Regions from separate parts of the Arthrobacter sp. TE12232 genome, predicted to be linked through region 3. Evidence: riboswitches for the same ligand, from Rfam matches in the RefSeq annotation. Region 3 holds a riboswitch; each other region holds the start of a gene.
The links. A riboswitch is a leader RNA that binds a small molecule or an ion and turns the genes downstream of it on or off. The one in region 3 is predicted to bind thiamine pyrophosphate.
Positions count from the first base shown of each region.

Region 1: linked by a shared signal. The riboswitch ahead of thiO (glycine oxidase ThiO) and the one ahead of thiC (phosphomethylpyrimidine synthase ThiC) in region 3 are both predicted to bind thiamine pyrophosphate.
Region 2: linked by a shared signal. The riboswitch ahead of ACVWZ7_RS12655 (ECF transporter S component) and the one ahead of thiC (phosphomethylpyrimidine synthase ThiC) in region 3 are both predicted to bind thiamine pyrophosphate.

Region 1 covers NZ_JBSSFK010000001.1:3,792,669-3,802,622, reverse strand. The annotation lists gene ACVWZ7_RS17050 (DUF222 domain-containing protein) at 1-201, shown strand, start outside; gene ACVWZ7_RS17045 (thiazole synthase) at 491-1,315, opposite strand; gene thiS (sulfur carrier protein ThiS) at 1,321-1,557, opposite strand; gene thiO (glycine oxidase ThiO) at 1,554-2,915, opposite strand; TPP riboswitch at 2,909-3,029, opposite strand; gene thiE (thiamine phosphate synthase) at 3,056-3,763, shown strand; gene ACVWZ7_RS17025 (ferritin-like fold-containing protein) at 3,800-4,471, opposite strand; gene ACVWZ7_RS17020 (RNB domain-containing ribonuclease) at 4,513-6,009, shown strand; gene ACVWZ7_RS17015 (DEAD/DEAH box helicase) at 6,313-8,079, shown strand; gene ACVWZ7_RS17010 (DNA-methyltransferase) at 8,088-8,969, shown strand; gene ACVWZ7_RS17005 (PHP domain-containing protein) at 9,074-9,919, opposite strand.
Region 2 covers NZ_JBSSFK010000001.1:2,847,814-2,857,767, reverse strand. The annotation lists gene ACVWZ7_RS12670 (UDP-N-acetylglucosamine 1-carboxyvinyltransferase) at 47-1,570, opposite strand; gene ACVWZ7_RS12665 (energy-coupling factor transporter transmembrane component T family protein) at 1,719-2,522, opposite strand; gene ACVWZ7_RS12660 (ABC transporter ATP-binding protein) at 2,519-4,141, opposite strand; gene ACVWZ7_RS12655 (ECF transporter S component) at 4,197-4,844, opposite strand; TPP riboswitch at 4,911-5,054, opposite strand; gene ACVWZ7_RS12650 (heme-degrading domain-containing protein) at 5,241-5,786, shown strand; gene ACVWZ7_RS12645 (DUF4386 family protein) at 5,783-6,541, opposite strand; gene ACVWZ7_RS12640 (DUF4235 domain-containing protein) at 6,660-6,920, shown strand; gene ACVWZ7_RS12635 (ion transporter) at 6,944-7,714, opposite strand; gene mnhG (monovalent cation/H(+) antiporter subunit G) at 7,775-8,170, opposite strand; gene ACVWZ7_RS12625 (monovalent cation/H+ antiporter complex subunit F) at 8,160-8,438, opposite strand; gene ACVWZ7_RS12620 (Na+/H+ antiporter subunit E) at 8,435-8,980, opposite strand; gene ACVWZ7_RS12615 (Na+/H+ antiporter subunit D) at 8,977-9,954, opposite strand, start outside.
Region 3 covers NZ_JBSSFK010000001.1:4,197,521-4,207,474, forward strand. The annotation lists gene ACVWZ7_RS18745 (DNA polymerase IV) at 1-152, opposite strand, end outside; gene ACVWZ7_RS18750 (hypothetical protein) at 439-1,581, shown strand; gene thiC (phosphomethylpyrimidine synthase ThiC) at 1,702-3,534, opposite strand; TPP riboswitch at 3,531-3,638, opposite strand; gene ACVWZ7_RS18760 (amidohydrolase family protein) at 3,718-4,800, shown strand; gene ACVWZ7_RS18765 (VOC family protein) at 4,882-5,757, shown strand; gene ACVWZ7_RS18770 (hypothetical protein) at 6,074-6,511, shown strand; gene rpsP (30S ribosomal protein S16) at 6,698-7,123, shown strand; gene ACVWZ7_RS18780 (RNA-binding protein) at 7,125-7,367, shown strand; gene rimM (ribosome maturation factor RimM) at 7,478-8,065, shown strand; gene trmD (tRNA (guanosine(37)-N1)-methyltransferase TrmD) at 8,066-8,887, shown strand; gene rplS (50S ribosomal protein L19) at 9,123-9,482, shown strand; gene lepB (signal peptidase I) at 9,601-9,954, shown strand, end outside.

The DNA.
Region 1 (9,954 bases), 400 kb from region 3:
GCCCACCACATCACCTACTGGTCCCGCGGCGGGTCCACAAGCACGGACAACGGCACCCTCCTGTGCTCCCACCACCACCATCTGATCCACAAGGAACAATGGACCATCCAGATGCGCAGCGGCATCCCCTGGTTCATCCCGCCACCCCATGTCGACCCCCGCCAAAAACCCCGACGCAACAAATACTTCCGCCCCGACTAGTAGTCGTTCTCTCATAGGTCGGTGTTCGCTGTTTGTCCCTGCGCGTTCCTGGCAACGGGGGCAGTATCCCGGCAGTTCGACGCAGACTCATCGGAGTTCCTCGCGGACGCCGTAGGGGCTATGGCTTCCCTCGCCGGCCACGGGCCTGCAAGGCGCATATCGGCGATGACAGGCGCCGATGGGCGATGCAAGGCTCCGCCTGGTGATGAGGATCTGTGATGAAGCGGTCCTGCTGGCGGAACCAGGTCAGACCTGCCAGCCTCACCGGCCTTTCAGAGGAACGCAGACGTTACAGGAACTCGGCCCGGCCTTCCATCGCCGAGGACGCCAGCGCGTGTTCGCGCCGCGGGATCCTGCCGGCCGCTTTCGCCAGCCTGCCGGCGATGACGGCGTGTTTGAAGGCCTCCCCCATGAGCGCGGGATTCTGGGCACGGGTCACGGCCGTGGCCAGCAGCACGGCGTCGCAGCCAAGTTCCATCGCCAGGGCCGCGTCCGAGGCCGTGCCGATTCCGGCATCGAGCACCACGGGCACGGACGCCCGCGAGACGATCAGCTCGATGTTGTGCGGGTTCAGGATGCCCAGGCCGGTCCCGATCGGGGCACCCAGCGGCATCACCGCCGTCGCCCCGAGGTTTTCGAGCCGCAGGGCCAGCACGGGGTCATCGTTGGTGTACGCGAAGACCTTGAAGCCGCGGGCCACCAGCTGCTCAGTTGCGTCCACGAGCTCGACCGCGTCCGGCAGCAGGGTGTGCTCGTCGGCAATGACTTCGAGCTTGACCCAGTCCGTCTCCAGGGCCTCGCGGGCCAGTTCGGCGGTGAGTACGGCGTCCTTGGCGGTGAAGCAACCGGCTGTGTTCGGCAGCACTCGGATGTTGTGGTCCACGAGCAGCTGGAACAGCGATCCCGTTTCCGCCGGTGAATAGCGGCGCATCGCCACGGTGGTCAATTCCGTCCCGGAAGCCAAAAGCGCCGCGCCCAGCCCGTCCAGGCTCGGCGCACCGCCGGTGCCCATGATAAGCCGGGATCCGAGCGTCACGCCGTCCACCACGAACGGATCGGCGAGGGCCCCGGCAGCCGGCCGGGCCGGCGATCCTGCAAGAGTCGTTTCGTTCATGCTGGTCATCCTCCCTGGACTGCCGTAACAAGTTCGACGTCGTCGCCGTCGGCGAGCGCGGTGGCGTGCCACTGGCTGCGGGGCACCACTTCAGCGTTGCGGGCCACCGCGACACCGAGCTTCTGCCCGTCGGCAGCCCGGCCGTCGGGGCCGATGCTCCGGCCCGTGAGCTGGCTGACGAGTGTGCTGACGGAGGCGCCGTCGGCGACGCTCTGCTCCGTTCCGTTCAGTCTGATGTTCATGCTGCTTCCTTGTTGGGGCTGTCCCCGGACGCATCCGGGGTGCGGGAGAAACGGTCGGGGCGGAACCCGGCCCAGCGCGGGTCCGGCATACCGTCCATGAGCTGACGACAGACGACGGCGGCTGCCGGGGTCAGCAGGACGCCGTGCCGGAAGAATCCCGTGGCGATGATGAGGCCCGGGACGTCCCCGCCTTCCGGGCGCGAGACGCGCCCCAGCATCGGGGCGTTGTCCGGTGTGCCGGGGCGGGCGCGCGCCGTGGCTTCGAGTAGTTCCAGCTCGGCTACAGCGGGCACCAGCTGCTGAGCGTCTCGGAGCAGCTGGTAGACGCCGCCGGCGGAAACAGCGTGCGGATCCGACGGGCCGTCTTCGCGTTGGGTGGCGCCGATCACCACAGTGCCGTCCTGCCGCGGGACGATATACACCGGCACCCCGCGCACCATGCCACGCACGGTGGCCGTAAGCAGTGGTTGCAGGTGCGCGGGCACGCGGAGCCGAAGGATGTCGCCGTAGACCGGCCGCAGCGGGAGTTTCAGTCCAGCGGGCAGCCCGTCAAGGTCGGGGGCGCCGAGCCCGTTGGCGACCACGGTTTCCGCGGCCCGCACGGAACCGCCGCCCGCGAGCCGGACACCGGCGACGCGTCCGTCCTCCCACAGCAGCCCCGCCGCGCGCCGACGGACGAATCTGCAGCGGCCCTCCGCGTCGAGCAGCCTGGTGAGCCGGGCAATCAGCATGCGGGGGTCCACCTGGTGGTCGGCCGGGATATCGAATGCGCACGAGATACCGGGGCTGAGCAAAGGTTCCCGGCTGCGTGCCTCGCGCACGGTCAGGGGCTCCACGGTGAGGCCGGAGTCCTGCTGGACTTCCCTCAGGTCCGCGAGCGCGCGCCGGTCCGCCGCATCGGCACCGACGGCGAGGGTCGGCGTCGTCAGGTAGCCGGTACTGGACCCTGCCCGGGATCCCGGGCCGCTGGCGGCACTGGCATCGGCGTCGATCCCGGCACCGGCATCGATCCCGGCCACGAAGTCGGGCCACAGCCGGGAGGACTCGAGCATCAGTTCCAGGAGCTGTTCTTCCTGATAGTGCAGTTCGCTGACGGGGGCCAGCATTCCGGCGGCGGCCCAGCTGGCCCCGCTGCCGGGCGCGTCATCGATCAACACCACGGACCGGCCCGCACGGCTGGCCTCGAACGCGATGCCGTGGCCGATCACCCCGCCGCCGATCACCGCAACGTCAACAGCGACGTCCTGTGCGGATGTGTCCTGTGCGGTGAGGTCCTCTGCGGAACCCGGGCCCGTGTCACAAACCCGGTAGGCGGCGTCATCTGCGGCTTCGGCTTCACGGCTGGTTCTTGTGCCCATAAAAAATTCCTTCCCTACGCCGGTACTAGCCGGATCAGGTCAAGCGGTCGGCTCTGACGCCCTCTCAGCCGTGCAGCGATGACGTGGCCGCTGCGGGCTCCCGCGGTATGCGCCCAGTTTAGAGGAACTAGGCTGGTGTCATGAGCCAGGACTCCCTCCACACCACCGCCCGCCTCTACTTGTGCACCGACGCCCGGCAGGACCGCGGCGACTTCGAGGACTTTGTGGACGCCGCATTCGCCGGCGGGGTGGACATCATCCAGCTGCGCGACAAGTCGCTTGAGGCGGCCGAGGAACTGGAGCTCCTGGAGGTCCTGCACGCCGCAGCGCAGCGGCACGGACGGCTCTGGGCCGTCAATGACCGGGCGGACATCGCCTCTTTGTCCGGGGCTCCGGTGTTCCATATCGGGCAGAAGGATATTTCGCTCGACGCCGCCCGCGGCCTCCTCGGCAAGAAAACCATAGTCGGATTGTCCACCCACAGCCCGGAGCAGGTGGACGCCGCCATTGCGTCCTCCCCCGGCCGCAAGGGACTCGACTACTTCTGCGTGGGACCCGTGTGGGCCACTCCCACCAAGCCTGGACGCGCCGCCGTCGGCCTCGACCTGGTGCGTTACGCCGCCGAGGCGACCGGCCGGGCGGATGGGGAGGGAGCCGGCACGGTCGACGGCCGGGTCGAAAGCTTGTTGCCGTGGTTTGCGATCGGCGGCATCGACCTCGGCAATGTTGAGCAGGTAGTCGACGCCGGTGCCCGCCGGATCGTCGTGGTCCGGGCAATCACCGACGCCGATGATCCGGCCCACGCAGCCGGCGCACTGCTGGCGGCGCTGGATGCCGCCGATTCCTGAACAGGTTCCGTTCGGGTTTCCGCCCCGGCGGCGGAGCTACCCCGCCAGTCCCAGCGCGGCCATCCGGCGCGAGTGGTTTGTGGCGAGTTCGGCCGTCAGAGCCCTGACCAGTTCCCTGGCGCCGGCGTCGTCCAGGCCTGAGAGCCCGCCGAGGAAGGCGTGTTCGAGACTGACCCGCTGGGCTTGGGTCAGTGCCTCGCCCAGCAGGCGCCTGGCCCACAGCGCCAGGCGCGACGCCAGCCGGGGGTCATCGGCCAGGGCCGCCTTGAGCCGCTCCTGCAGCACGGCCGTGGCCTCCTCGGCGGACTGGATCTGCTCGATCAGTTCCCGGGTCGCGGTGTCGACGTGCCTGGCGACGGCACGGTAGAAGTCCGCGGAGACGGTGTCGATCACGTAGGCCTTCATGAGGGATTCGTACCAGTCCGCCGGGCGTGTGCGCTCATGGAAGTGGTCCACGGACGGCTGGAACGGCAGCATGGCGGCCTCCGTGTCCAGGCCCATGGCCTCGAGCCGGGCCCGGACGAGTTCGTAGTGCTGGAACTCGACTACCGCGATCCTGCCCAGCACCGCACGGTCATGCAGCGTGGGTGAATAGCGGGCGTCCGAGGACAGCCGTTCGAAGGCCGAAAGCTCCCCGTACGCCATGACTCCCAGCAGATCCGTGAGGAAGCTGTTGTAGCGGGCAGGATCGTCCGGGATTGGGCTCATAATCCAAGACTAATAGCGGAAATCGGGCTAACCTGATTTTCGTGTCCCATCATCGCCTGACCCCGAGTATCCACGAGCAGCAGAACCAGCTTGCCGGGGCTCTCAAGGCGTTGCGCACCACGCTGGAACTGCCCGGTCCGTTCCCCGAGGACGTGCTGCGCGACGCGCAGGCGGCGGTGGCCGAGCACAAGCTGCCGGACCTGGACTTCACCCATGTCGAGTTCGTGACGATCGATCCGGCGTCCTCCACCGACCTCGACCAGGCGCTGTATATCGAGCGCAACGGCGAGGGCTACAACGTGCTTTACGCCATCGCCGATGTCCCGTCCTTCGTCGCGCCGGGCGGGGCGCTCGACGCCGAGACCCGCCGCCGCGGCCAGACCTTCTACACCCCGGACGGGCGGATCCCGCTGCATCCGGAGGTCATCAGCGAGGCTGCCGGTAGCCTGCTCGCCGGGCAGCTGTGCGCGGCATTCGTCTGGGAGTTCGAACTCGACGCCGCGGCGGAGGTGACCTCGGTGCTGGTGCGCCGGGCCCAGGTCCGCAGCCGCGCGAAGCTCAGCTACAAGGGTGTCCAGGCCGAGCTCGACGCCGGCACCGCAACGCCCCTGCTGCAGCTGCTGAAGGAGGTGGGCACCAAGCGCGTGGAGCTGGAACGCCTCCGCGGCGGCGCGAGCCTGAACATGCCGGAACAGGAGATCCAACAACTGCCCGACGGCGGCTACCGGATCGTGGCGGCCCCGCCGCTTCCGGTGGAGGACTGGAACGCCCAGATTTCCCTCATGACCGGGATGGCGGCGGCCGGGCTGATGCTCCAGGGCAAGGTCGGCATCCTGCGCACCATGCCAGCCCCGGACGAGGCGTCGCTGCGGCACTTCCACCGCCAGACTCACGCTCTCGGCAAGCCCTGGGACGGCGAAACGCCCTACGGCGAGTACCTGCGGACCCTCGACCCCACGGATCCCCGCCAGCTGGCCATCGTGCACTCGGCCGGCATGCTCTTCCGCGGGGCCGGCTACACGCCCTTCGACGGCACAGTGCCGCAGGCCGCCGTGCAGTCCGCCATCGGCGCGGCCTACGCCCACTCCACCGCGCCGCTGCGGCGGCTGATCGACCGTTTCGTGCTGGTGATCTGCGAGGCCTTGAGCAACGGCACCGAGGTTCCGTCCTGGGCCCGGGAAGCCCTGCCGTCCCTCCCGGCCATCATGGCCACCTCGGACCAGCTGGCCGCACGACTGGAGCGGCTCGCACTGGACACCGTGGAAGCAGCGCTGCTCGTCAACCACGTCGGCCAGGAGTTCGACGCCGTCGTGATCTCCGGCTCCAGACCGGCAAAGAGCGCCAGCGGCAGCGGCACCAACGGGAACGGCGGCAAGTCCAACGGTAACGGGAACGGCCCGTCCGGAATCGTGCAGATCGCCGAGCCCGCGGTGACCGCAAGGTGCCCCGGCGAGCTCGAACCGGGCACCCAGGTCCGGGTCCGGGTGGTGTCCTCGGACATCGCCACACGCGAAATCCGGCTGGAGCTGGTCGGCTGACGGACCGCCGCCGGGCCCCCTCTGCGGCGCGATCGCGCCTCCAGTCGAGGATCCGGGTCTCGTACAGCTAGACTGGAGAGGTAGATATGGATGCCCGGTCGTTGATTTCCATGATTTTCGAATTCAACAAGCCCGCCCCTACGCGATCTTGAGATACACCCGCTGGTCCCCAGTGCCAGCATTTAGATAGCCCGCGATCGGCTTCCACTGGAATTGCTTGCGCGCCTGAGCGTGCTCCGGAACGGCCACGGCCGGCCCCGTTGAGCAAGCAGCGCAGCCCAAAATGAATAAGGAAACTCACCTGTGAGTGAATTGCACACGCACCAGCTTCTGACCGATGAGTCGGGCACGGAGACCATCGAGCCCGAAGAAACCATCATTTCGGACGAAAAGCCGCACGAGATTGCCGAAAAGACGTTCGCCGATTACAACGTCCGCGCGGACATCGTGGAGTCCTTGGCCGACGCCGGCATCACCCACCCCTTCCCGATCCAGGCAATGACGCTGCCGGTCGCCCTGGCCGGACACGACATCATCGGCCAGGCCAAGACCGGCACGGGCAAGACCCTCGGCTTCGGCATCCCGGCGCTGCAGCGCGTCGTTGGCCGCGACGACGCCGGCTTCGACAAGCTGGCCGTGCCCGGCGCCCCGCAGGCCCTCGTGATCGTGCCCACCCGCGAACTCGCCGTCCAGGTAGCCAAGGACCTCGAGAACGCGGCCAAGAAGCGCAACGCCCGTATCGCCACCATCTACGGCGGCCGCGCCTACGAGCCGCAGGTCGATGCCCTGCAGAACGGCGTCGAGATCGTCGTCGGCACCCCCGGCCGCCTGATCGACCTCTACAAGCAGAAGCACCTGAGCCTGAAGAACGTCAGGATCGTCATCCTCGACGAGGCCGACGAAATGCTGGACCTCGGATTCTTGCCGGACGTCGAAACCCTGATCGCCGGTACCCCCGCGGTCCGCCAGACGCTCCTGTTCTCGGCCACGATGCCCGGCCCGGTCATCGCCATGGCCCGCCGCTACATGACCCAGCCGACCCACATCCGCGCCGCGGACCCGGACGACGAAGGCCTGACCAAGCGCGACATCCGCCAGCTGATCTACCGCGCCCACAGCATGGACAAGGTCGAAGTTGTTGCCCGGATCCTGCAGGCCCGCGGACGCGGCCGCACCATCATCTTCACCAAGACCAAGCGCACCGCTGCCAAGGTGGCCGAGGAACTCGTGGACCGCGGTTTCGCGGCTGCCGCGATCCACGGCGACCTCGGCCAGGGCGCCCGCGAACAGGCGCTGCGCGCCTTCCGTAACAACAAGGTGGACGTCCTCGTTGCCACCGACGTCGCCGCCCGCGGCATCGACGTCGACGACGTCACGCACGTGATCAACTACCAGTGCGTCGAGGACGAGAAGATCTACCTGCACCGCGTCGGCCGCACCGGCCGCGCCGGCAACAAGGGCACCGCTGTGACCTTTGTCGACTGGGATGACATGCCGCGCTGGGGGCTCATCAACAAGGCCCTGGGCCTGAACTTCCCCGAGCCCGTGGAAACCTACTCCTCCTCGCCGCACCTGTTCGAGGAACTCGACATCCCCGAGGGCACCAAGGGCCGCCTGCCCCGCGACAAGCGCGTGCTGGCCGGCGTCGACGCGGAGGTTCTCGAGGACCTCGGCGAGACCGGCAAGAAGAACACCCGCAGCAGCGCAAAGGACAGCGGAAGGGACGGCACCCGTGAGGGCAGCCGCACCGGCGCCCGCGAAGGTAACCGCACCGCCAGCCGTGACGGCGCCCGCGAAGGCAGCCGCACCGGCAGCCGGGACACCCGCCGCAGCGGCGCCGAGGCAGGCGGACGCTCCGGCGACCGCCGTCGTCGTCCCGCCGACGCCGAAGCCGCTACCGTTTCCACTGCCGGCGGGCAGGGCCCCGAGGCTGCTGCCGGCGCCGCGCCGGCGAAGGCCCCGACCGAGGTGGACCGTGCAACCCGTGCGCGTCGCCGCACCCGTACGCGCCGCCGCAACGGTGAAGTCGTGGCCGGCGGCGACGCACAGCCGAGCGGCGCCGAGGCCTAATCCCCTCCATGACTGACACCGTCTGGGCGCCGGACGGCAGCAACCTGGTGGTTCACGCGGACAACGCGGAATACCTCCCCACGCTGCCGGACGGCGCCTTCACACTGATTTACGTGGACCCGCCCTTCAACACCGGCCGGGTGCAACGGCGCCAGGAAACCCGGATGGTCCTCAACGCCGGCGGCGAGGGTGACCGCGTCGGGTTCAAGGGCCGGTCCTATGACACCATCAAGGGCGCGCTGCACAGCTACGACGACGCCTTCAGCGACTACTGGTCTTTCCTCGAGCCCCGGCTCGTGGAGGCCTGGCGGCTCCTGGCCGACGACGGCACCCTGTACCTGCACCTGGACTACCGCGAGGTGCACTACGCGAAGGTCATGCTGGACGCGATCTTTGGCCGCGAATGCTTCCTGAACGAGATCATCTGGGCGTACGACTACGGTGCACGGGCCAAATACCGCTGGCCCACCAAGCACGACAACATCCTTGTCTACGTCAAGAACCCGGCGAAGTACCACTTCGACAGCGCCGAGGTGGACCGTGAGCCCTACATGGCACCCGGGCTCGTCACCCCCGCCAAGCGCGAGCTCGGCAAGCTTCCCACCGACGTGTGGTGGCACACCATCGTCTCGCCCACCGGCAAGGAGAAGACCGGCTACCCGACGCAGAAGCCGGAGGGCCTCATCCGGCGCGTGGTCGCGGCCTCGAGCCGGCCGGGCGACTGGTGCCTGGACTTCTTCGCCGGTTCCGGCACGCTCGGCGCCGTGGCTGCGAAGCTCGACCGCAGGTTCGTGTGCGTGGACCAAAACCAGGCGGCCGTCGACGTCATGGCCAAACGACTGGCCGCGAAAGCGCAGTTCACCGCGTTCCCGCCGGACCCCGGGGCCTGACCCGCGGTCCCGCCCGCCTTTCGTCGCGATGCGCCATCACTTGTGGCGGGTAACCGGGCCTCTGACCGACCACAAGTGATAGCGCAATCAGGTTCGGGAAGGGCTCAGCGCACCACGGCGGAGCCGGTGCCCAGTTCCTCGATCCGGGCAAAGACTTCGGGCGAGGTCAGGTTTTCCCCCAGCAGGTTCGGCTTCCCTGCGCCGTGGTAGTCCGAGGACCCGGTGACCAGCAGGCCGTACCGTTTGGCGATGCGGCGCAGGAAGACCCTGCCCTCCTCCGGATTGTCCCGGTGGTAGATTTCCAGGCCGGCCAGCCCGGCGTCGATCATTTCCCGGTACGTCCCCTCCCCCACGATCCGTCCGCGGGCAGACGCGACGGGGTGCGCAAAAACCGGCACGCCACCGGCTTCCCGGACCAGTTCGACGGCGAGCGCCGGATCCGGCGCGTAGTGCTGGACCCAGTAGCGCGAGTGTGAGGTAAGGATCGAACTGAAGGCCTCGGCCCGGTCCTCCACCACGCCTGCGGCCACGAGGGCGTCAGCGATGTGCGGGCGGCCGAGGGTGGCGCCCGGCGCGACGTGGTGGATCACGTCGTCCCATGTCAGCGGGTAGTCCTCGGCCAGCAGGGTGACCATCTTTTGGGCCCTCGTGTGCCGGGCGTCCTTGGCCTTGGTGATTTCCTCAAGGAGTCCGGGGTGGGCCGGGTCATGCAGGTAGCTCAACAGGTGGACGCTGATGCCTTCCCGGGTCCGGCAGGAGATCTCCATGCCCGGGACCAGGGCGACCCCCGTTTTCCGGGCCGCGACGGCGGCCTCCGCCCACCCGTCCGTGGAGTCGTGATCGGTCAGCGCGACGACGTCCAGCCCGGCGCCGGCAGCGGACTCAACGACGTCGGCCGGCGCCTGGGTGCCGTCGGAAACGTTCGAGTGCGCATGCAGGTCAATTCTCACCTCACCAGCCTAGTAGATGGCCCGGTGCAAAGCCC
Region 2 (9,954 bases), 1.3 Mb from region 3:
CCATCCCCCTGCGGACGGGCGCGATCAGACCTCGCGTTGCTTGGGATCAGTCTTGGAAATACTCGATCTTCGCGCCAATGGTGTTGAGCCGTTCGGCCAGATCCTCGTAGCCGCGCTCAATGACGTAGATGTTCCGCAGTTCCGAGACGCCGCGAGCCGCGAGCATGGCCAGCAGCAGGCAGGCCGCGGGGCGCAGGGCCGGCGGGCAGCCCACCTCGGCGGCACGCCACTTGGTGGGCCCGTTGACGTAGATCCGGTGCGGGTCGAGCAGCTGCACCTGGGCGCCCAGCTTGTTCAGCTCGGTCAGGTAGATGGCCCGGTTCTCGTATACCCAGTCGTGGATCATCGTCTGGCCGTGGGCGTTGGCCGCGATCACGGCGAAGAAGGGCAGGTTGTCGATGTTCAGGCCCGGGAAGGGCATGGGGTGGATCTTGTCTTCCGGCGCCCGCAGTTCCGAAGGCTTGGTGGTGACGTCCACCAGGCGGGTGCGGCCGTTGCGGGCAAAGTACTCCCCGGACACTTCGAGCCGCTGGCCCATCTGTTCCAGGGTCGCCAGCTCGATTTCCATGAACTCGATCGGGACGCGGCGGATGGTGACTTCCGAGTTCGTCACGATGCCGGCGGTGATGAGGCTCATCGCCTCGATCGGGTCCTCGGAGGGGAAGTATTCGATGTCGACGTCGATCGACGGGCGGCCCGTGATCTTCAACGTGGTGGTGCCGACGCCGTCGATCTCCACCCCGAGCATCTGCAGGTAGAAGCAGAGGTCCTGCACCATGTAGTTGGGGCTGGCGTTGCGGATGATGGTGGTGCCGCGGCGGTGCGCGGCGGCCATGATGGCGTTCTCGGTGACGGTGTCACCGCGTTCGCTGAGCACGAAGGAGCGGTCGTGGCTGTCCGACGGCGGTGCCTGGACCGCGTAGAACCCGGACTTCGCGTCCACGCTGAGCCCGAACTGGCTTAGCGCCTGCATGTGCGGCTGCACGGTGCGGGTGCCGAGGTCACAGCCGCCGGCGTAGGGCAGACGGTATGTGTCGGCCTCGTCCAGCAGCGGGCCCAGGAGCATGATGACGCTGCGGGTCCGGCGGGCCGCCTCCACATCCATGGATGCGAGGTCCAGGACAGCGGGGCGGCGGATCTGGAGGTCGTTCGCGTTGAGCCAGGTGCATTCGACGCCGATGCTGGTCAGCACCTCGACGATCCGGTTGACTTCCTCGATCCGGGCCAGCCGGCGCAGGGTGGTGGTGCCGCGGTTGATGAGGCTGGCGCACAAAAGGGCGACGCCGGCGTTCTTGCTGCTGTTGACGTCCACCGCGCCGGAAAGCGTGCGACCGCCCTCGACCCGGAGGTGGGTCATCTGGGGCCGGCCCACTTTGACGATGCTGTGCCCGACGATCGTCTCCAGCCGCTGGATCATCTTCAGGCTCAGGTTCTGCTTGCCCTGCTCCATCCGGGCGATGGCGCTCTGGCTGGTGCCGAGCTCGGCCGCGAGTTGTCCCTGGGTCCAGCCCTTGTCCCCGCGGGCCTCGCGGAGCAGGAGGCCGACATGTTCAGCAGTCTGTTGAGTCATGTCCCGAAAATATCACGCATGATCTACCGCACCCGGTATTTGCCGCCGGAATGGCGCCAATCTCACATGCATACCCGCATCATGCGATAACCGGCGCGGCGGCGCTGTGACAAGCGGCAGCGCGCAGGCGCGCCGGACGCTGCCGCGGCTACTGGCGGGTGAGGAAGACAAGGTTCCAGGTGCCCGCGCCGAGGGCTGCCGCGACGGCGGCTGCCGCAATGCCCAGCCCGCCCAAAAGCACCCAGGCGTCGAGTCCGCTGAACGTGGACGGCCTGGCCCAGGTCCGCGCCGCGCCGCCGAACCCGCGGGCCTCCATGGTCACCGCGAGCCGGGACGCGCTCCGGATCGCCTGCACCAGCAAGCCGAAGCTTTGGCCCATGGTGGCGCGGAAGCGCTGGTAGGGGTTGCCGCTTGAGCCCACGCCGCGGGCGCGCCGGGCCATCCCGATGGTTTGCCATTGCTCGGCCATGATTCCCACGAGCCGCATGGCGGCCAAGGTGCCCAGGACAAACCGGTGCGGCAGTTTCGCGTTCTGGGCCAGGGCGTCGGCCAGGTCCGTGGGGTCGGTGCAGCTCATCAGCAGCACCGCAGGCAGGGCGATCGCGAGCCCGCGGAGCATGAAACCGATCCCGAGCTGCAGGGAGCCGGCGCTGATGGACCAGATCCCGGCGTCGAACAGGACGGCTCCGGCGTCGGGCGCCAGGATGGCGGTGCTCCAGCCGCCGAGCGCCGCCGCGAGGATCAGCGGCCAGCCGCGCTGCCACAGCAGGGCAACGGTCAGCCCGGCCAGCGGCAGAAGCATCAGTTCGAAGGCCAGCGCCACCGAGGCAGAGACCCAGTCGATGGACAGAGCCAGCACCAGGGTGACCATGGTGACCGCCGTGAACTTCGCGAGCGGGTTGGCGCGGGTCAGCAGCGCATGGTTGCCGCGGACGCTCAGTTCGTCCCTCATGATGCGGCCGCCTCCGGCAGCTCCCGGTCCGGGCCGGCGGCGTTGACGGCCCCCGACCCGGCGGTGTCCCGGCCGTGGAGGCGCAGTTCGGTGCCGCCAAGGACAGCGCTGAATTCGGCGTCGTGCGTCACGGAGACCACGGCGGTGCCGGCGTCGAGAAGTTCAGAGAGGAACGAGGCAAGCTCGGCCCAGGTGTTGGCGTCCTGGCCGAACGTGGGCTCGTCCAGGACCAGTACCTGCGGGTGCGCAGCCAGCACGGTGGCCACCGAGAGGCGCCGTTTCTCGCCGCCCGAGAGCGTGTAGGGGTTGGCGTCCACGAGCTCCGTCAGCCGCAGCCGCTCCAGGAGCTCGTCCACACGGTCCTCGCCGTAGCCGAGGTGGCGGGGCCCGAACATAAGTTCGTCGTGGACCCTGCCGGTGACAAACTGGTGCTCGGGTTCCTGGAACACGGTCCCGATCCTGGCGATCAGCTGCTGGGCTTTCCACCGGTACGGGTCGGTCCCGGCGCCATCACCTACGCGACCGATGGCGCAACCACTGAGTTCCGTCGTGGCGGAGACCGTCCCCGCCACGGGGCGCAGGAGGCCGGCGAGCGTCAGTGCCAGGGTCGACTTGCCCGAACCGTTCTGCCCGGTGATGGTCAAGGCCTCTCCGGCACGGACCCGGGCCATGACCCCGGATTGCACGGGGCGCGGCGCAATCGTGCGGAAACCCTGGCGCAGTCCGGCCCGCCGCGGCCGCTCGCGGGAGACCGCGAGGGCGTCCGACGAGAGCAGGAGCTGCCCGGAGGCCGGGGCGGTCCGGGAACGTGTTGCGGGCACGTAGCCGGGCACCCAGACGCCCGCACCGATGAGCATGTCCCGCGCCTCGGCCAGGACCTGGTCCGGCGGCCCGTCAATCAGGACCGCGGAGTCCGTGGCGGACCCGGGCTGCAGCACCACGATCCGGTCCACGAGGTCCTTCCAGACCGCCACCCGGTGCTCCACCACCACCAGGGTGGCGCCGGTCTTGTCCAGGCAGCGGCCAACGGCGTCGCGGACTTCCAGGACGCCGGCGGGATCCAGGTTGGCGGTGGGCTCGTCGAGCAGCAGCAACCCCGGCCGCATCGCGAGGATCCCGGCGAGCGCCAGGCGCTGCTTTTGGCCGCCCGACAGCGCCGACGTCGGGTGGTCCAGCGGCAGCCTGCCCAGCCCGACGTCGTCGAGCGCCTCGCGGACCCGCGGCCAGATCTCCCCGGCCGGGACAGAGAGGTTTTCGGCGCCGAAGGCGACGTCGTCGCCGAGGCGCGAGAGCACCACCTGGGTTTCCGGGTCCTGCTGCACGAGCCCGGCGCGGCCGCGCTGTGCACGGGGCGCAGCGCCATCGATCAGCAGGCTGCCGGTCTCGTCGGATTCTTTGGCGTCGCCAGCCTCCCCCACCGCGCCGTCCCCGAGCACACCCGCCAGGGCGTGGAGCAGGGTTGATTTGCCGGCGCCGGACGGGCCCAGCAGGAGCACGCGCTCCCCCGGCCGGATGTCCAGGTCAAGTCCGCTGACCGCAGGCCGGAGCCTTCCGGCGTGCCGCCAGCCCCAGCCGCGGGCTGTGACGGCGGCCGGGCGTACGCCTGGTGAAGATGTCATGAGTCGCCTGTGCAATTCCAAGAGGGCCGTTCCGGAGTGGGTGCAGGAACGTGGTTCAGGAGAAGACAGGCTCCGTGGCGGCCTTGCGGGAGGCAAAGGAGCCCAGCACGCCGGTCTTGGCCAGGCCGCGGGTGGCGAGCCAGGACAGTCCGCCGGCAATCACGGCGCCGGAGATGGTGGTGAAGACGATGTAGGCGAGCTTGTCGCCGGCTTCGTAGGCAATGTTCCAGCCCCACGGCAGGAAGGAGTCGTTCAGGCCGCAGAAGAGGCCCGCGCCGGCTCCGGCCAGGAGGGACACCGGGAGGTTGAACTTCTTGTAGAGGAAGGCCGCGAACACCAGTTCCGCGCCGAGGCCCTGCAGGACTCCGGAGATCAGGACCGTGGTGCCGTACTGCGAGCCCATGATCAGCTCGCCCGTGGCCGCCACCGTCTCGCAGAAGAGGGCTGCCCCGGGCTTGCGGATGATGAGCATGCCGAGCACTGCCGGGATCATCCATCCGCCGGCGTAGAGTCCGCTGAGCGGCGGGTAGATCGTGTTGACCGGGGTGGAAATCAGGTTCGCGCCCTGATCCCAGGCCCAGAAGATGACGCCCCCGGCGACGGCGATCAAGGCGGCAACCACAATGTCCACCACACGCCAGTTGTAGGTGCGCCGGGCCGATGAACGGCTGCTGGAACCATGCTGTGCTGAAATATCTGTCATGTCGTCCTCCTGAGGAACAGGAGGGGAGGGTGCTCCGGCCGGCCTCGGCTTCCGCCGCCCTCCGCGCACCCTGAGAACTCGACTCCCTTGCGCCGGTACTAACCGGATCAGGTTCGAGGGTCTGCGGCTGTCCGCACTCTCAGCGCCCACCACTGGTTTCCCCGGACTCTTCCGGCGATGCCCGACGGCGGCGCTCCCCTGTCGTAATTATTTCGCCCTTGTGGGCTGGCTCAGTTTACACCCGAACGGCCCGGGTTATCAGTGGAGTGCTGTCACAATCCGCGGCCTGCCCCAGGCGCACCCCGCGGCCGGGAAGAGCCGCTTGGTAGAGTCGACGTGTCGGCCCCCGGACCCGCGAGCGGGCGGCCTTGTCGCCCACCGGAAAGCTGGACCATTTTGACGCACACACCGGCCACGCCAGATCCCTCCGCCGAGTACGACCCGGACTCGAGCGAGCCGCAACCGCACGGTTCCCTGGCGGCGCTCATTGGCCGCGTGCTGGCCGAAATGGATGCGCTCCAGTTCGCATCGTTCAGCAAGGACGATGCCCTGGACCTCGGGCTGCTCCTGGTCGAACTGGGCAGGCAACGCTCGCTGCCCATCGCCGTCGACATCACCAAGGGCGAGCAGGTGCTCTTCCACGCGGCGCTGGACGGCGCCACTCCGGACAACGAACGCTGGATCAACGCCAAGAAGCGCACGGCCCAGCGCTACGAGGTCCCGTCCCTGCTGGTGGGCCTCCGGGCCCGCGCTGCCGGCGGAAGGATCGAGGACAACGCCTGGTTCGATCAGATGGAGTTCGCCGCCCACGGCGGAGCGTTCCCCATCTACGTGCGCGGCACCGGTGCCGTAGCCGTCGTGACTGTCTCCGGGCTGCCGCAGAAGGCAGACCACGACCTCGTGGTCGAGGCTTTACGGACGGTCCTCACGCCGGGAGCTTAGGCGGCGGCGCCGTCCGCGCGCGGCGTCCTCCGGGACAGCCGGATCAGCGCAATCCCCACCGCCGTGAACCAGGCCCACATCAGGATGCCGTACACCAGGTAGACCTCCGGAACGGCGAACCGGAGTACCTCCGCCACCACGCCAACCGCGCCCGCGGCCACGCCGAGCCAGGCCACCGCACGGGGCAGCACGCCCTTGAGCATGGTCAGCGACATCAGCAGGATGCCGAGCGCGGACAGGACGCCGACGGCGGCAGGCGTGTTGTTCTCGGCGATCAGCGCCTCCGCCGCGGCGGCATAGCGGAGCCGGGCATCGGCCCCGGCGGTGCCGATCGCGTTCGCGTAGCTGTCACTGAGATTGACCAGGATCATCGATCCGCGGCTCGTGACCGGAACGGCCAGGAACAGCGCCCACGGCAGGGCGCCGATCACCGTGGCCATGAGGGCCAGGCTCTTGTTCAGCGGGGCGAGTGCCACGAAGAGGGTCACGAATACCAGAACCGGAAGAATGTTGGGCACGGTCCACAGGAGTTGTTCGGCGACGTAGACCGCCGTGTGCCCGGCGATGAACTCGAGGGTTTCGGCACCGCCGTGGATCGGTGGCGGGGCAATGGCGTCCAGAACCACTGCCACGATCAACAACGCCACGAACGCGACGGCGGAGATTCCGGCCCAGAAGTAGAGTTGCCGCCAGCTCTGACTGTCCGCCGCGGCGCCCCGGGCATGGCCGAGCGGGCGGGTCCGGGGCTGTTCCATGCTCAAAAGTACGTCCGGCGGGCGAGGCAATACAGGGGCGTTGGCCCTGTCTGGATGCCCGGGCAAGGAACGCTAGGCTAGGGGCAGCCCTGTTTCCTCCCTTAAGGAGTTACGAAGAATGAACCTCTTCATCAAGCTGCTCGGCACCGGCGTCAGCCTCCTGGCCGGTTACGCCGGCGCCAAGCTCGTTGACACCGTCTGGGAGAAGTCCACGGGCAGCAAGCCGCCCACGGACAACGACGACGTCCCCACCACGCTGCACCACGCATTGGCGTTCGCGCTGATCTCGGCCGCGGTCAGCACCGTCATCCAGGTGCTCGCCAACCGCGGCACCCAGCGCGCGATCACCCGCTTCGCCAAGACCCAGGACGTCGTCTAACGAGGGCATTTCAAGGACGTTGACTAGCTTGGCTCGACGAGCAGCTTCCTGATCTCGGTGAGCTTGGCTTCGGACTCTTCGAGGCGCAGGCGGAGTCCTTCGACCGTACCCGTGTCGGCCGCATCGACTAGCGGCGCGGGTTCCTTCTTCTTGGGCGACAGGAAGAAGTTGGCAAGGTAACCGGTGAACGTACCGAAGATGCCGACACCGATGACAATGATGCCTGCCCCGATAATACGGCCCGCATCCGTGACCGGATATTGGTCTCCGTATCCGACTGTCGAGATCGTGACGATCGTGTACCAGAGGGCGTCCGAAGCGGTCCTGATATTGGCCCCCGGGGCGCCCTGCTCGACGCGGAGCACCGAGAGGCTTCCGAATTCCAGCACCAATATGCCCATGAGCAGCAGTATGTACAGGGAACTGCCGGCCCGATCTTTGCTCAGCGCGCGGCCGATCGTGCGGATGCCGACATCGCGGAGCAGGCGGTACACCCGGATCAGCCGGAAGATGCGCAGGATCTTGAATTGCGCCACAGGCACGCTCGCCAAGAGGTCGGCCCAGCCGAAGTGCTTGAAGAAATAGGCGCCCGCCGATGGCGCGGTGAAGATCCGGTAAAGGAAGTCGGCGACGAAGATCGCGCTGAAAACGGAGTTCATCACGGTGAGTACGGTGTCGAGCGACTTCTCCTGCACGGCATACAAGAGCAAGAGATTCACGATCGACAGGATCGAAAGGATACCGATGAAGATCTCGTATCCGATGCTCTTCAGTTCACTGCGTTCCTTGGTCATGTGAGGATTCTGGCACGCAAGCAGCCGCGCGGCCGCCACTATTTTCGTATCGGTCCACCCTCAACGGTCGGCGTCGTCGTCCGTTCCATGGCGGGCAGCCGCCTGCCGGGCGGCCTTCTGAACGACGGCCTCAAGTTCGTCGGCGCTCAGCAGTTCCGGGTGAAGGTGCTTGGTGCGGTAGCCGGCCCGCCCCACCATGTGGGCTGAAACTGGGACGGTCAGCAGTTGGAAGAGCCACGCCACCACCAGGACGGGCCACACCCACCAGGTGCGCATCTGCAGGCCAAGGGCGGCCAGGAGCAGGAAGAGCCCCAGGACCTGCGGTTTGGTGGCGGCGTGCATCCTGCTCATGAGGTCCGGGAACCGCAGCAGTCCGACGGCCGCGCCGAGGGACATCAGGGCGCCGACCACCATAAACACGGCAGAGACGGCGTCGATCACTGTTTCAGGATTCACGGACGTTCTCCCTCCGGTCGGCCACGAACCTGGCCACGGTGACCGAGCCGACGAACCCGATGAGGGAAATAGCCACCAGCAGCATCAGGTTGTTCAGGTGCCGGTTAGCGGCCATGTCGATGCACAGGGCCGCACCGAAGATGGCCAGGAGCACGTCGGCGGCCAGCACCCGGTCCAGCAGCGACGGGCCCCGCGCGATCCGGATGATCGCCCCCGCGGCGGCCAGGGAAAGTACGACGGCTGTCACCGTCAGGACGATCTGCATCATGCGGCGGCCTCCTGGGCAAGTGCGGACAGTTCCTCTTTGGTCCCCATGATCCTGATCAGCCCGGCCTCGGTGTCGCGGACTTCCTTGCGCAGCTTGGCCGCGTCTTGGGCGTTGCGGACGTTGATGCCGTGAATGTAGAGGGTGGACGTGGACCTGTCCACCTCCACCACGAGTGATCCGGGAATCAGCGAGATCACGTGCCCGGTGGCCGTCACGAGGAGGTCCGAATGGCTCCGCAGCGGCACGGCGACGATTGCGCTGACCACGTCCGGGCCGCGGACCACGGCGAGGTAGAGGACCTGGAAACTGGCCGCGACGACTTTTCCGAGGAAGACGACGGCGAAGGGGACGGCGCGGAGCACGTTGAAGCGGCCGCCGAGTTCCACCGGGGGCAGGTAGAAAACCCGCGCCACGACCACGGCGATGAGGGCGCCGAAGAGGAGGTTGCCGGGGCTGAAGTTCTGCCACAGGGCACCCCAGACAAACACGAGCCACACCAGCAGCGGCAGTTCCTGGCGCAGGGAGATCCTTTTCCGGTTCATTTCCCGCCGCCCTGCTGCTGGCCGGGCCGGACCGCCGACGGCACCGGCGGGACCGGGGCGTCCTCGCCAAGCACGGCGTGGATGTAGGCGGACCTGTCCAGCATCTCGTGGGCGGACTGGTCCGCGACCTTGAACAACGGCCCGGCAAAGACGGTCAGGGCCACGCCAAAGAGCACCAGGCCCAGGGTGGAGCCCACCATGGTGCGCGGCAGGAGGGTCACGTTGGTCCGGCCGGCCCGGTCTCCGGTCGCGGAATCCTCCGGTGCCGCCAGGAGCACCGGATCGGGGTGTTCCGCGTCCTCGGGCTTGCGCCAGAACGCCCGGTTCCAGACCCTGGCGATCGCCAGCAGGGTCAACAGACTGGTCAGCACTCCCCCGATCACCAGTGCGTAGGCCAGCGGCGTCCCGAGTTCGATGCCCGCTTGCAGGAGCCCCAGTTTGCCCAGGAAGCCCGAGAACGGCGGGATGCCGGCCAGGTTCATGGCCGGAATGAAGAACAGCACGCCCAGGACCGGGGAGAGCTTGGCCAGCCCGGCGACGCGGTCCATGGACGAGCTGCCGCCCCGGCGTTCAATCAGGCCGGTCACCAGGAACAGGCTGGTCTGGATGGTGATGTGGTGGGCCACGTAGAACACCGCGGCGCCCAACCCGGCCACCGTGGACATGGCCAGGCCGAACACCATGTAGCCGATGTGGCTGACGAGGGTGAACGACAGGAGTCGCTTGATGTCGCTTTGGGCCAGGGCGCCGAGGATTCCCACCACCATGGTCAGCAGCGCCGCGACCATGAGCGGGGCGTTGAGTGCATCCCCCGGGAAGAGCAGCGTCTCCGTGCGGACCATGGCGTAGACACCCACCTTGGTCAGCAGCCCGGCAAACACCGCGGTGACGGGGGCCGGCGCGGTGGGATAGGAGTCGGGGAGCCAGAAAGAGAGGGGGAAGACGGCGGCTTTGATGCCGAAGGCCACCAGGAG
Region 3 (9,954 bases):
TAGGATGCGGTCGATACCACAGCTCGTTCCGTGGGGTCGCCCCGACCGCCGACAATGATCGGCTTGCCCGCAAGCTCCGGCCGCCGAAGCACTTCGACCGCCGCGATGAACTGGTCGAGATCGACGTGTAGCACCCACCGGATTCCGCTCACGCCACCAGTCTGCCCTAAACATCCCTGGCAAGCATCGGCCCTCCTCCGGGCGTGGCTGCGTGGCCTGCAGCGTCCTGACCTGTGCCTCGGAACGCGGGTGAGGCAAGACGACTCAAAGCCCGGTTGAGCAACACCAAGCCGTGAACGGGTACGCCCTCATCCCCACCCTGACCTGCGCATTCATTGTCGCCAACGGTGTCGGGGCACTACACTCGGCGACGGGGGAGCCGGGATGGGGGTAGCGATGTTCGTTCCAAGTTCAGGGGATCACTTCCGGGAGGATGATTTGCCGACCCGCATTCGTGCGCTGCGGATGCCGGGCTGGGCTGGCGCGGCCCTCGGTACGGGCCTGCTGGCGGTCGCAGTCGCGGCGGTCGCCGGCTCGATCCTGGTCAACGAGCGCGACAGCACGATCATCGCGGCCTGGGCGGAGGCGCTCATCATGGCGGGGGCAATCATTTCCGCGGTCTTCGGCGCCGTCCTGCTGTGGTCCGCCGGCGAGTGGGTCACGCTCACGCCGGACGCGGCGATCGTGACGAAGGCGTTCCTCGCCCGGGCCAGGGTCGATCGCACGCAGCTTGAAGACTTCCACCCCTATCCCCACCGGTACGCCGGCCGCGGGGGCGTCCAGTACCGGATGGTCCCAACCTTCACCTTTAGGGACCCGTATGGCCGGCTCCGGGACTTGCCGCTGCCGTTTCTGGCCTACTGGAACAACGTTGGGGGCGCGGAAGCCCCCTTGCCGCCGCGTGCCGCGCACATCGAGGCATGGGCTCGCGCGGCCGGCAGCCCGTACTCGAGAACTGTGATCACAGGCGCTGTGCCGCACACGCTCTCGATGCACCGACAGTCGGTGAGGACGGGTCTGCTGCGCCGGGCACGCGTGGCGGCAATCCTCATCCCGATGGTCTCGATTGGGCTCGGCCTGGCCCTCGGCTTCGGGCTCGGACCGGTCGCCAAAGCCTTCGGCGGGCATGACCGCAGCTTCGACGCCCAAACGAACCGCACCGGCATCCGCGACCTCGACGACGCCCTCACGCCCGCCGTAACCGCCTACCAGTGGCGTGCGGAGCAGTTCAAGCCCGGCACAAGAGACTTCAGCTTCTTCCCGACCCTGCGGTCACTGCCGTCCGCGCCGTACACGGTCCGATACTTCATCCGCGACCCCGCGCAGCGCGGCACAGACCTCAGTCCCCCGGAGCAGAAGTATGGCCGAATCATCTCGGAAGGGACGATTTCCGTAACGAACCCCACGATCGAGTTCGCGCTCGACCACGACGCAAGCATCTTCACCTTCGAGGTCTACGTCACCGACGACCACGGCCACACGACGCTCAACTCCGAGCTCTACAGGAACATCGCCGCCAATCCGGCACGGGAGCCGACGCCGAATCCGGCACGGACGCCGGCACCGACGGCGACGTCCTGAGAGCGACGCGTCGCGCGGTCGGAACGCCTACTGTCGCATCCCGCTAGTGCCTCATCAGGGGGCAATCCCCATGGCTGTCCGGGGCGCCCGCCCAGCAGGGCAGGCGTCCTGGACCGCTGGCTAGGCCGAGGCCTGTGCTCCCACGGTCGGCTTGGGCAGGTAGACCTTGCCGCCCGCTGCCAGGAATTCGTTGCTCTTCTCCCGCATCCCGGCGGCCATCTGCGCCAGTGCCGCCTGCGAATCGGCGGAACCATATTCGTCCCGGATGTCCTGGCTGATCCGCATGGAGCAGAACTTGGGCCCGCACATCGAGCAGAAGTGCGCCGTCTTGGCCGGCTCCGCGGGGAGCGTCTCATCGTGGAAGGCCTCGGCGGTCACCGGATCCAGGGACAGCGCGAACTGGTCCCGCCAGCGGAACTCAAACCGCGCCTTGGACAGGGCATCGTCGCGTTCGTGCGCTCCGGGGTGGCCCTTGGCGAGGTCGGCGGCGTGGGCGGCGATCTTGTACGTGATCACTCCGGTCTTCACATCGTCCTTGTTCGGCAGCCCCAGGTGTTCCTTGGGCGTCACGTAGCAGAGCATCGCGGTGCCATAACGGGCAATCTCCGTGGCGCCGATCGCCGAGGTGATGTGGTCATAGCCCGGTGCGATGTCCGTAACCAGGGGTCCCAGCGTGTAGAACGGGGCACCCTTGCAGAGCTCCTGCTGGCGCTCCACATTTTCCCGGACGAGGTGGAACGGCACGTGTCCCGGGCCCTCCACCATGACCTGCACATCGAACTCCCAGGCCCGCTGGGTGAGTTCGGCCAGCGTGTCGAGTTCGGCGAACTGCGCGGCGTCGTTGGCGTCCGCCGTCGCGCCGGGCCGCAACCCGTCGCCGAGGGAGAACGCGACGTCGTACTTGGCGAAGATTTCGCAGAGCTCGTCGAAGTGGGTGTAGAGGAAGTTCTCCTGATGGTGCGCCAGGCACCAGCCGGCCATGATGGAACCGCCGCGGGACACGATCCCGGTGACCCGGTTGGCCGTCAGGGGGACGTAGCGCAGCAGCACCCCGGCATGGATGGTCATGTAGTCCACACCCTGCTCGCACTGTTCGATCACGGTGTCCCGGAAGATCTCCCAGGTCAGGGCGTTGGCCTCGCCGTTGACCTTCTCCAGCGCCTGGTAGATCGGGACCGTTCCGATCGGGACGGGGGAGTTGCGGATGATCCATTCGCGCGTGGTATGGATATCGTCTCCGGTGGAGAGGTCCATCACCGTATCCGCACCCCACTGGGTGGCCCACTGAAGTTTGTCCACCTCCTCGGCGATGGAGCTGGTCACCGCGGAATTGCCGATGTTGGCGTTGATTTTCACCAGGAACGCCTTGCCGATGATCATCGGCTCGGACTCCGGGTGGTTGATGTTGCTGGGAATAATGGCCCGGCCCGCTGCCACCTCGCTGCGGACCAGCTCCACATCGCAGTTCTCGCGCAGCGCAACGAACCGCATCTCCGGTGTCACGATGCCCTGCCGCGCGTAATGCATCTGGGTGACCGTCCGGCCCTCGACGGCGCGGCGGGGCTCTGGCGGGGCGCCCCGCCATTCCGCGGAGGCGGCACCGCGGCGCACCGCGGACCTGCCGTCGTCGAGCAGGTTGCGTTCCCGGCCGCGGTACGGCTCCGTGTCACCCCGCCCGACGATCCAGCCGCTGCGGAACGGGGCCAGCCCCACCACCGGATCGCTGCCCGGCCCGGCCGTGCGGTAGACCCGGAATGGAGGGTTCTCGACGCCGCCCGGCGAGGGTTCCAGCGCGATCTCGGTCACCGGGACGCGGATGCCGTGCTCCGGGTCCGTCGTGAAGGCCAGCGAGTGGGACTTCAATGACTGCGTCGCGGCAGCCTCAGAGTCGGCAGGCAGGTTTTGGCCGGACTGGTTTTGGATAGGGCTGTGCTGTGCAATTTGCGTATTCACGGAAAATACTCACTTCCTTCGCCGGCATTACCCGGACAGGTTCAACGGTCGCAGGCCGCGTCAGCCCGATCTCAGCCCCTGCAGGGGCACCCGTGTGGTCGTAGATGAAGCTACCACGCGCCGCCGGACGGCTGTCCAGTGTGACGCGGCCGGCGCGGCGACATGGGGACTACCCTTGATCCCATGACCGGCATCATCGAATTCAGCGGCCCCGTCCTCACCGGGCCGGACACGGTACGCCACGGCCTCTGGTCCGTCGACGGCCGGCTCACGTTCCACCGGCCCGCCGCCGCGCCGGAGCGCGTGCTGGATGGGTGGGTCATTCCCGGGCTGGTGGACGCACACTGCCACATCGGCCTCGGCCCGGGCGGAGACGTTGCCGAGGACACCGCGGAGACCCAGGCCTTCACGGACCGCGACGCCGGGACGCTCCTGGTCCGCGATGCCGGCGCCGTCCACGACACCCGTTGGCTCCAGCAGCGCACGGACCTTCCGCGGATCATCCGCGCCGGCCGGCACATCGCCCGCACCCGGCGCTACCTGCGCGGCTTCGCCGTCGAGGTGGAACCGGACGGCCTGGTCGAGGCCGTGCGGAAGCAGGCCCGTGCCGGCGACGGCTGGGTCAAGCTCGTGGGGGACTGGATCGACCGCGACGCCGGCGACCTCGCCGCCAGTTTTCCCGCCGGAAGCCTCAAGGACGCCGTCCAGGCCGCGCACGATGAAGGGGCCCGCGTCACCGCCCACTGCTTCGCCGAGGACACCCTGGATGACATGCTCGACGCCGGGATCGACTGCATCGAGCACGGCACCGGGCTGCTGCCGCGGCACCTGCCGCGCTTCGTGGAGCAGGGCGTGCCGATCGTCCCCACCCTGATCAACATCGCCACCTTCCCGGACATCGCCGCCCAGGCGGAGGCCAAGTTCCCCCGCTACGCCGCGCACATGCGCTCGCTGTGGGAGCGGCGGGCGGAGCGGATCCTGGAAGCCCACGAGGCCGGGGTGGCCATCTATGCCGGCACCGATGCCGGCAGCGTGATCAGGCACGGCCGGATCGTGGACGAGATCCGGGCCCTGCACGCCGCCGGGCTGCCCGCCGCGGCTGCCCTCGACGCTGCCAGCTGGTCCGCGCGGACCTGGCTCGGCGCGGACGGCATCACCGAAGGGGCCAGCGCCGACGTACTGGTGTGCGCGAAGGACCCCCGGCAGGACCTCGGGACCCTGGCCGGACTGCAGCACATTGTCCTGCGGGGCCGGCCAACCCGTTAGGAATAAATTGAAGCTTCAAGTAATTTAATACTATGCAAGGTCACCGAAAGCCCGGTGGCCACTGACCCCCGGAGAGTTTCAATGACCGCAGAAGCCAGCACCCAGGATCTCCTTCCTGCCGCACTCACCATGGGCACCGTGATGCTCAAGGTTGGCGACATGAAGCTCATGACCGACTACTACCAGCGCGCCCTCGGCCTGGACATCGTGGCCGAACAGGACGGCGGACTCTACCTTGGCCGCCGGCAGAAGCCCCTGGTCCACCTGGCGCCCGCCCCGGGCTTGAATCTGCCCTCCCGCGGCGAAGCCGGGCTCTTCCACACCGCCCTCCTCTTCGAGGACCAACACTCCCTGGCGGCCACCGTTGCCAGCGCGGCCCAGTACGAGCCCCAGTCCTTCACCGGCAGCGCGGACCACCTCGTCAGCGAGGCCTTCTACTTCAACGACCCCGAAGGCAACGGCATCGAGCTGTACTGGGACCGGCCGCGGCAGGACTGGTCCTGGGAAGGCAAGAACGTCGTCATGGACAGCCTGGCCCTGCCGCCGCAGCGCTACTTGCAGCAGCACCTGACCGAAGAGTCCCTGAGCGGCCAGCGCGAGGCGGCCGCCGGCGTCGGGCACGTGCACCTGCAGGTGGGCGACGTCCACACTGCGCATGAGTTCTATGTCGGCACCCTGGGCTTCGAAAAGACCGCGGGCTGGCATGGCCAGGCCCTGTTCGTCTCGGCCGGAGACTACCACCACCACATGGCCATGAACGTCTGGAACAGCCGCGGCGCCGGCCCCCGACGCGACACCCTGGGCCTGGGCGAGGTGCTCATCGAAGTGCCCTCCGGTGACGACGTCGGTTCCCTGGCTGACCGCCTCAAGGTGGCCGGCGTCGACTCGCACCACACCGGCGCCGAACTGCGCTTCGAGGACCCATGGCGCAACCGCATCCGCGTCGCCGTGCGCTAAGGGAGTGCTTTTCGGTGAACATGTCCAGCGTTCACAGCTCCCCGCCGGACATGCACGCTGTTCACTGACAGGACCGCTGGACATGTCCATCGGTCGCGGCCGGGAATGGACATAGCGGCCATATGTCCATTGCCCGCGGTCAGGGGAGGGCATGTCCGCGGGCGAGGCCAGATGACGCACGGTCCGGCACGGTCAACGAGGGCACGGTCACCGAGGGCATGTCCAGCGGCCGGGGCGCGGCTGCGCTGAAGCGATTAGGCTGAAGCGACGCCAAAAACAGCGGCCAAGCGCCGCCAGACATCTAAGGACCAGCTGCATGGGATTTACTGAAATCTTTGTGTCCACCCACGACGCCGCCCTCAAACGCGCCGGCGCGCTCGAAGCGGGCGGCGCGGCCGCCCCGGACGCCGTGCGCATCCCGGACATCAGCGACTTCGAGGTCGAACGGCTCGGCGACCTCGCCGGAGTGGCCGTGCACGCCCCGGGCGCGGACTACGAACTGGCGATGGTGGACGTGGCCAGCGACTCCCTGCTCGGCGTCCCCTCCGCCATGGTCCGGACGCTCGCGGAACTGCTCAGCTACGAAACCGAGGGGGAGGGCGACATCCTCGAGGACGTTGCGGCCACCTGGGCCGCCGAGGAGGACATGCCCTTCGGCGCGGACCAGGCCCGGGCATATGTGCGCCGGATCGCCGAACTGGCCGCCGGAATCGACCCCGCCACCAAGTCCGGACTCTATGTCTGGACGTCCTGACCGGACGGCCAGGCCGTGTCAAGTCGAAATCCTGCCGGTCATCTGGCACAATGAACAGGTACTCGATCTGCGTGGCCCCTCTCTCCGCGTCCGGATCTTGTCCTTTAGAACCCCCTAGTACGGCCCGCCCCACGGGTGCAGAACGCCGGGCTCGACCCCGTTTCAGAAACAGGAGTGACCACAAAAGTGGCCGTAAAGATTCGCCTTAAGCGCTTCGGTAAGATGCGCGCACCGTACTACCGCATCGTCGTCATGGACGCACGCTCCAAGCGTGATGGCCGTGCCATCGAAGAGATCGGCAAGTACCACCCGACCGAAGAGCCCTCGTACATCGAGGTCGACACGGACCGTGCCCAGTACTGGCTCGGCGTCGGCGCACAGCCGTCCGAGCAGGTTGCCGCGATCCTCAAGATCACCGGTGATTGGCAGAAGTTCAAGGGTCTCCCGGGCCAGGAGGGAACCTTGAAGACGAAGGCTCCCAAGGCTGCCTTCGTTACGCCGGAAAAGGGTTCCGTGATCATCCCGGAAGCCATCACCAAGAAGGCCAAGAAGGACGAAGCTGCCGAGGCTCCCGCCGACGCCGCCGAAGCAGAGACCACCGAGGCTGAGTAAATTGCTGGCAGAAGCGCTCGAACACCTGGTCCGCGGGATTGTTGACAGCCCCGAGGACGTCAAGGTCAGTGCGAAGAACAACCGCCGCGGGGAAACCCTCGAGGTGCGCGTTCATCAGGACGACCTCGGACGGGTGATCGGCCGGCAGGGCCGGACCGCACGCGCACTGCGCACTGTGGTTGCGGCGCTGGCGGACGGCGAGCCGGTCAGGGTCGACGTCGTCGACACGGACCGCCGCCGCTAACGCGTTCAGCATTACTTGTCTTTAGCCCGGCCCCTTCACCAGATAATGGTGGAGGGGCCGGACTGTTTTCCGCGCCAACCAACCCCGACCCACCCCGAACAGAGGAACAGATGCAGCTCCAGGTCGCACGAATCGGCAAACCCCACGGCATCCGCGGCGAAGTGACCGTCCAGGTGCTCACCGATGCGCCCGGCGACCGCTTTGTCCCCGGTACGCAGTTCATCGTGGAACCCGCGTCCTCCGGGCCGCTGACGGTGTTCAGCGCCCGCTGGAACAAAGACATCCTGCTGCTGGCCTTCGACGAGATCGAGACCCGCAACCAGGCCGAGACCCTGCGCGGGGCCAAGCTGTTCATCGAAACCGAGGACATCGGCGCCGACGACGACGATGAAGGCTGGTACGAGCACGAGCTCGTGGGCCTGGACGTCCGGGTGGGCGGCAGCGTGGTGGGCAAGGTCTCCGGACTGCACACGATGCCCGTCCAGGACCTGCTGGTGGTCACCACGGCCGAGGGTCAGGAAGTCCTGGTCCCGTTTGTCGAGCAGATCGTGCCGGAGGTCAACGTGGGGGACAAGTACCTGGTGGTCACCCCGCCGCCCGGACTCTTCGAGGTCAACGCGGACGAGTCCGCTGACGAGCCGGCCGCCGGGAGCCAGTCGGCTGGAGAACGCGGCACCGAGGCCGGGAGCAACGCCTAGATGAGAATCGACGTCGTCAGCATCTTCCCGGAGTATCTGGCCCCGCTGGAGCTTTCCCTGATCGGCAAGGCCCGTCAGGACGGCCTGCTGGACCTGCGGGTCCATGACCTGCGGGACTTCACGACCGACCGGCACCGCACGGTCGACGACACGCCCTATGGCGGCGGCGCCGGGATGGTCATGAAGCCCGAGCCTTGGGCGCAGGCCCTCACCGCCGTCGCGGCCGAGGGGTCCGGGGACGCTGCGGGTGCAGGGGATTCCGGGGATGCCTGCAAGCCGGTGCTGATCGTCCCCTCGCCGGCGGGCGAGAGGTTCACGCAGGCCACCGCGCATCAGCTCGCCGAGGAGGACCAGCTGGTCTTCGCCTGCGGCCGGTACGAGGGCATCGACGAACGCGTCCTGGAATGGGCGGCCGACCACTTCACGGTGCGTCCCATGAGCCTGGGGGACTACGTCCTCAACGGCGGCGAGGTCGCCGTCCTGGCCATGGTTGAAGCCATCGGGCGGCTGCTGCCCGGCGTCGTCGGCAACCCCGAATCGCTCGTCGAAGAATCCCACTCGGACGGGCTGCTCGAATACCCCGTCTACACGAAGCCCTCCAGCTGGCGGGACCGTGACGTCCCGGCGGTGCTGCTGAGCGGCAACCACGGCAAGATCGCCCAGTGGCGGCGGCACGAACAGTACCGGCGCACTGCCGAACGGCGCCCGGATCTCCTGGCCGGGTTCGACGCCGGTACGCTGCCCCGCGCGGACCGCACCGCATTCGCCGACCTGGGGTACGACGTCGTCGACGGGCGCCTCGTGCCGCGCCCCGGCGCCTGAACTGTCGGGATTGGGCTAACCCGCACCAAATGTGGCAAAATTAGTCCTTGTGCCTGCTGGGTTGCGAACCTGCCACAGGGGGAGCGCTACCAACAGCCCGGCACCCCGGTCCCGTCTATTCCTGACAGGGCCGGATTGACAAACTTTCGGCGGACAATTCCGGGCGGCAATGCCCCCTGGCTTGGCCGCCGTAACCCAACGTGAGTGACCTGTGGCGTTCACCAGGAGTGGATCAATGCATATCCTCGATTCCGTAGACGCAGCCTCGCTGCGCACCGATGTTCCCGAGTTCCGCGCGGGTGACACCATCAAGGTTCACGTGAACATCATCGAAGGCAAGAACTCCCGCGTCCAGGTCTTCCAGGGCTTCGTCCTGGGCCGCCAGGGCGACGGCGTCCGCGAAACCTTCACCGTCCGCAAGGTCTCCTTCGGCGTCGGCGTGGAGCGTACCTTCCCGGTGCACTCCCCGATCATCGACAAGATCGAGCTCGTCTCCAAGGGTGACGTGCGCCGCGCCAAGCTTTACTACATGCGTAACCTGCGTGGTAAGGCCGCGAAGATCAAGGAAAAGCGCGACTTCCAGACCGCCAAGTAAGTCCTCCCGGACTTCCACGCAGTCTTCCGCCGCGGTTCCACGGACCGTGCCCGGCGTGCCGCCGGAGCTATCCGCAACAGCGCACTTTAGTTCACGACAGCGCCAAGGGATACGGAACATGGAACAGCCAAAACGCCAGCCCAGGAAACCGGGCTGGCGTTTTGCGTTGCTGGCCCTGGTGCTCGCGGTGGCCATCAGCGCCGTGGTCCGCTCGCTGTGGGTGGATGTCTACTACATCCCGTCCGCGTCCATGGAACCGCTCCTGCTCACCGGGGACCGGATCCTTGTGGAGCGGACCGGCCCTGAGTCCCTGAACCGGGGCGACGTCGTGGTCTTCGACGGGCGAGGCTCCTTCGCCCCGCTGAACAGCGGCAACGGACCCGTGGTGGACGCCCTCGCCGAAGCCGGACGCTGGCTGGGCCTCGCCGGCAGCGACACCACGTACGTCAAGCGTGTGATCGGCCTGCCCGGA